One region of the Streptococcus suivaginalis genome, then DNA from elsewhere that is predicted to be linked to it. Evidence: predicted binding sites of a transcription regulator. Region 1 holds the regulator's gene; the other holds the start of a gene.
What was found. The regulator Rex, encoded in region 1, represses fermentation and respiration genes when NADH is low (regulators of the CRP and FNR family bind a similar motif). The targets are predictions, from matches to a motif close to TTGTGAANTANTTCACAA.

Region 1 (3,114 bases):
GCTGATGAAAAGGAAACTGAGGAATAAGATGGGAAAAGACCAAACAACAAAAAAGAAGCGCTCCTCTCTTTGGAGAAATATTCTATCGGGAATTTTGATTATTCTTGCGCTCTGCTTGATTTTTAATAGCTCTATTCGAAATATGATTATCGCCTGGAACACTAATCGTTATCAGGTGACACAGGTGTCTGAAGAGGAAATTGAGCAAAACAAACAAGCAAGCTCTACTTTTGATTTCGAACAAGTAGAATCTATTTCAACTGAAGCAGTTTTGAAGGCCCAGTGGGAAGCTCAAAATTTGCCTGTAATTGGTGGAATTGCGGTTCCAGATTTAAAAATTAACCTGCCGATTTTTAAAGGTTTGGACAATGTGGCGCTTATGTACGGAGCCGGTACAATGAAAGAGGACCAAGTCATGGGTCAAGGAAACTACGCTCTTGCTAGCCACCATATATTTGGAATGGCTGGAGCTAGTGATACCTTATTTTCACCTCTGGAACATGCAAAAGAGGGGATGAAAATCTACTTGACGGACAAAACAAATGTTTATACCTATGTTGTAACTAGTGTTGAAGTTGTGACACCAGAAAGCGTCTATGTGATTGATGATGTTGAAGGGAAGAACCAAGTAACGCTTGTAACTTGTGAAGATGCAGCAGCCACTATGCGAACCATTGTCAAAGGAGAGCTTGAGACGGTAACAGCTTTTGATGAGACAGATGCAGAGATTTTAGATTCATTTGAAATTTCTTACAATCAAATTCAACTTTAAAAAGAGAGCCTTGCTCTCTCTTTTTTTTTTCGAATAGAAGAAGTAGGAGGATGAGAAATAATGTATAGTATTTCATTTCAACAGAATTCATTATTACCAAGAGAGCGACTTCTGGAAGTAGGACCTGAAGGACTTAGTAATCAAGAATTGCTGTCTATTTTTATTCGAACTGGCACCAAGCAGCACCCAGTCCAGGAATTGGCTACAAAAATCCTAAAAGAGGTGGATCATCTGGCAAATTTGAAGGGAATGTCCATCGAAGAATTACAATCGATCTGCGGAATTGGTCGCGTCAAAGCAATCGAAATTCAAGCCATGATTGAATTGGGGCGTAGAATTCACCAGTCTGAAATCACTCTCCAACAAAAAGTTTTAGGCAGCGAAAAACTAGCTTCTCGCATGATGCAGGAGTTGGGAGATAAAAAGCAAGAGCATCTGGTAGCTATTTATTTGGATACCCAAAACCGCATTATTCAGCAGAAAACGATTTTCATCGGAAGTGTCAATAAGTCCATCGCAGAACCAAGAGAGATCCTCTACTATGCTGTCAAAAACATGGCAACAAGTGTGATTATTGTTCATAATCATCCATCTGGCTCTGTTCAGCCAAGTAAGAATGACCTCTTGTTTACGCAGGCATTAAAAAAGTCCTGCAATATGCTAGGACTTGTGCTTTTGGACCATCTAATTGTTGGAAAGTCGCGTTATTTTAGTTTTCGAGAAGAGGGGGAATTGGTTGATACCTTCAACTAGTCTTTTCTCATAAAGTAGAGCAAGGTTTGTAGTTCACTTGTCAAATCAACGTACTGGACTACAACATCTTTTGGAACAGAGAGATTGACAGGTGAAAAGCTCAGAATGCCTTTTACACCAGCAGCCACTAAGATATTTGCAACCTCTTGTGCCTTATTACTTGGGACAGTTAAGATGGCAGTTTGTGACTTGGCTTCCTTGATTTTTTCTTCAATTTCAGAGATCGCATAGATAGGAATTCCTGCATCCACAGTTCCAACTGCAGGATTTTCATCTGCTTCAAAGGCCATCACGATTTTCATTTTATTGCGCTCATGGAAGCGATAGTGAAGTAGGGCTCGTCCCATATTACCAACTCCGACTAGCATAACATTAGTAATGGAATTATCGTTTAGGATGTCTGCGAAAAATTCCATTAGTTTTTTCACATCATAACCGAAACCACGGCGACCTAATTCACCGAAATAAGAAAAGTCCCTTCTGACAGTTGCGGCATCAATACCAATGGCTTCAGCGATTTCTTTGGAACTAGCTTTTTCAATATTTTCTGCATTAAAGCGTTTAAAAATACGGTAGTAGAGCGACAGACGCTTGGCTGTTGCTCTTGGGATAGACGATTTTTCGTTCTTCACTCGATATTCTCCTTCAGTTTCTAAAAATATTCTAGAGTAAGTTTGTGAATATTGCAACAGATTAGCTTGGAAAATGACAAGAAAAATCTGGTTTTCCAAAAGCAGAGGATTTGTGAAATCGTTGCTAAGAAAACCAGATAGTTGATTATAGACTTTGTAAAAAGTGGTAAACTTGACCAATCGAACCAGTAAAGCCCAAGTCCTCACTGTCTTTTGTCAGTGACAGAACAGGATAGTAATCGGGTAAGGTAAGGCAGCCAGAAAATGCTAGCTGAGCAGCTGCCAAATCAGGAAACTCTTGACTTCGAACTTGCTGATAGGCATCTTTATAGGTAATTTTAATCATATTTATCTCTCAATCTTGTTGAAGATATTTCGATCAACAAGACTTTCTAGCAAAAAGTAAAATTTTTCTTGAATAACGGGGTTGCTATTTTCTTTGAAGATATTGACAATACGCAAACCGGATTGGTCTGTAATATTGATTTTAAAGGCAGTCAAATCTTTATTAATTATGATTTTCAACAGAAATCCTTTTTTTGAATTTGGAATTTCTTCAAGAAGGCGAGTTAATTGAAAATGCCCTGCCTTGGTTTCTTCGAAAGTGGTGTCCTTTAAAGTATATTTTTTAATCTGAGGACTGATCTCGTAGGTATATAAACAGTCTTTCAAGCTGACGGATGTTTCAAAAGCCATATTAAACTCCTAATATAAGTGATAGTTGGTGAATTAATTGATCAATTTCTTCCTTGGTGTTGGATTCCGCCAAGCTAATCCGGAGGGATTCTTTCAAACGATGCGACTTCTTGCCGTATAGCGCTTCTAAAACGTGACTGGTTTGGATGACACCAGAGGTACAGGCAGAGCCACTAGAGAGGGCAATACCTGCTAAATCAAGCCGCATAAGTACCTGTTCGTTAAGCGTATCTGGTAAACCAACATTCAAGACATATGGAA
Region 2 (3,114 bases), 250 kb from region 1:
TGTTGTTACCAGCCACAAATCCATTGTGCCGATTGGTCATGTTAAAGGTGAATAGCAAGAGGCAAATATCCGAATAATTGCGCTGTTGACAGGCAGCTTCCATGTAGAGTCTAAAATCTTCATCCGAAATGGGAGTGTTTTGATACAAGGGGGAGAGGATCTTTCTCATCAAGGATTCTTGACCTGATTTTAAGGCATATTCAATCCGTTGTAAGACAGGATTCCACTTGGCTAAGGCTGGGTTTGTGTTGGCCAAAATCGGTAAAATATTAAACGACACAAGCCTGGATTTGCTAGGTGGCAGGTAGCCTTGTACACCAACTGAAGATAATAAGAACAGACGCTGAATGGCAGTTGGACGGCTGGCAGCCATTTCAAGTGCAACTCCTCCACCTGTGGACCAGCCAAGAATGGAGTAGGCTGAAATGGACAAGGCATCCATCAATTCGAGCAAGTCTTCTGCCAAGTCCTGTAGGGCATGGAGGGACTTGTGATAACTAGATCGTCCAAACCCCCGCATATCGACGGCAATCAATTGGCATTCCTGCTCGAGAGCTTTCATCAAGTGTTGGAAATGGGTAGATGAACTAAGATTGCCATGGATAAGAAGGAGGTAGGGACCTGTGGATCCGGCTGTACGATAGGCGATTCTTTCGCCATTTGATAGATCATGATAGTGATATGGATAGTGCTTCATAATTGTACCTTTCCCACACATTATACACAAAGATAGTCGAAAATCAAACCAAAGAAAAAGGAGTAAGAAGATGTCAAAAGTATTTGAAATTGGACAATCAGCTAGTTTTTCTAAGACAGTTACAGAGACAGATGTGGTCTTATTTGCAGGGATTTCGGGTGATTTAAACCCTGCTCACACCAACGAGGTTGAAGCATCACAAGGGATGTTTAAGAAGCGAATTGCTCATGGTATGTTAGGAGCATCCTTTATTTCGACAGTATTGGGGATGTATTTACCGGGTCCTGGCACTATCTATCTGGGCCAAGACCTCCGTTTCCTGAAGCCAGTTGCGATTGGTGATACTCTTACGGCGACTGCTCGCATTAGCGCCATTGATGAAAAAGGATGGCTGACTTTAGACACCCTTGTCACCAACCAAGACGGGCAAAAAGTCATTGCTGGAGTCGCCCAAGTTATCCCTCCTAAATAAGGCTCTAATAGTTTATAAGACTTACTATAATAAGTTCTAATAGACCAAGTATTGAAATCACCCCCTAGCTATGATAAGCTTGTGATAGATTTTACATTCGAGGAGGAACACACATGAATCGTGTAACAGAATTGTTGGGCATTCAGTACCCAGTATTTCAAGGGGCTATGGCCCAAATTTCACGCCATCAATTGGTGAGTGCCGTTTCCAATGCAGGTGGTCTGGGGATTCTTGCCTCAGGTGGTCTGACTGCTGAGGAAGTGCGTGAAGAGATTCGCTTAACCAAGGCCTTAACTGACAAACCCTTTGCCGTCAACTTGATGCTCATGATGGATAATGTAGCAGAAATTGTCGAAGTGTTGATCGAAGAAGGTGTTAAGGTTGTCACTACAGGAGCAGGGACTCCTAAACCCTATATGCCACGGTTAAAGGAAGCGGGTGTCATTGTCATCCCCGTCATTCCATCAGTCAAACTAGCGCAAAAAATGCAAGAGTTGGGTTGCGACGCTGTCGTTGCCGAAGGGATGGAAGCAGGGGGCCACATTGGGGAGATGACCAGTATGCCTTTGACCCGTCAGGTGGTTGCCAATGTCGATATTCCTGTTATCTGTGCAGGCGGTGTTGCCGATGGCCATGGACTAGTAGCCGCTTATGCTCTTGGAGCTGAAGGTGTGCAAATGGGGACTATCTTCCTAGCAGCCAAAGAGTGCCCAATTCCAGATAGCTACAAACAAGCAGTTCTGGATGCGGTGGATACATCGACGGTTGTGACTGGCCGCAAGTTTGGTGCGCCTGTACGCTGTATTCGAAATGATTTGACAACCAAGTATTTGGAGCTAGAAAGCCAGGATATTTCACGTCATGAGTTAGAGAAAATAACCATGGGAGCCTTGTCCAAGGCGGTCAAAGAGGGCGATGTGAAAAATGGCTCCCTTATGGCAGGCCAGATTGCTGGCTTGGTCAAAGAAATCAAACCGACAAAAGCCATTATCGAAGACCTGTTTGCCGAAGCCAAACAAGTCTTAGCAGGTTTATCTATCTAAGAAGCCACCAATTTTATCTACCGAACAGGGTTTGTCCCTGTTCTTTTTAATTTCACAAAGACGAAAAATCCTTTTCAAAATTTGGAGAAATAGACCTAAATCAAAAGGAATAAACCGTTTGGGATAGTTTGTGAAATATTATTAGACAAACTAATAGTTTTATCAATTTTTATTAAGTAGATTTTTATGTAATTTCGATATATGATGGTAGTGTCAACAAAATGTAAACGCTTCACAAATATTTTTTAAAAGGAGTCTTACAATGTCAGTAAAAGAATTAGCTAAAGAGTTGTATCCAGAAGATTTGTTTGGTTATGCGGAAAAATTAACCGAAGGCGAATTAAAGGTCTTGAAACACTTACGTCAAGAGATGGAAACACGCATCCGTCCAGTCTTGATTGATAGCTATGAAAAAGCATTGTTACCACGTGAAGAAATCCTTGGAGCTTTCGCTGCAGCGAAAATCATGACCCATCCTGACCTCTTCGTTGGTCGTGAAGGATCTTGGAAAGCTGGTGAGCTCTACAATGCTTTCCTTTATTTGGAAATGGCACGCTTTGATCCATCAGTAGCAACCTTCTATACTGTACACGGTGGCTTGGGCTACAACACTATTCTGATCGGTGGTAGTCCTGAGCAGATCGAACGCTTTGGTACACCAGTTCGTAACTTTGAAGCACAGACCTGTTTCGCCTTGACAGAGCCTGACCATGGTTCAGATATTGCAGGTGGTCTTGCAACAACAGCTGAGCGTAAAGGTGATGTCTGGGTATTGAACGGTGAAAAACGTTGGATTGGTGGTGCCAAGACAGCTGACTTCATTCCAGTCTTTGCTCGAGATGTGGAAAGCAAGAAAATCAAGTGCTTCATGGTGAAAAAAGGTAGCCCAGGCTTGTCTGTTG

Region 2: a site for Rex is predicted at 1,249-1,266, ahead of PXH68_RS06185 (nitronate monooxygenase). Genes of this name have one in related genera too.

What each region holds. Positions count from the first base shown of each region.
Region 1 is NZ_CP118733.1:1,069,140-1,072,253, reverse strand. It holds gene gyrA (DNA gyrase subunit A) at 1-27, shown strand, start outside; gene PXH68_RS04985 (class A sortase) at 29-772, shown strand; gene radC (RadC family protein) at 833-1,525, shown strand; gene PXH68_RS04975 (redox-sensing transcriptional repressor Rex) at 1,522-2,157, opposite strand; gene PXH68_RS04970 (DUF4649 family protein) at 2,303-2,503, opposite strand; gene PXH68_RS04965 (DUF1831 domain-containing protein) at 2,506-2,853, opposite strand; gene PXH68_RS04960 (cysteine desulfurase family protein) at 2,855-3,114, opposite strand, start outside.
Region 2 is NZ_CP118733.1:1,322,689-1,325,802, reverse strand. It holds gene PXH68_RS06195 (alpha/beta fold hydrolase) at 1-697, opposite strand, end outside; gene PXH68_RS06190 (MaoC family dehydratase) at 768-1,169, shown strand; gene PXH68_RS06185 (nitronate monooxygenase) at 1,283-2,212, shown strand; gene fadE (acyl-CoA dehydrogenase FadE) at 2,475-3,114, shown strand, end outside.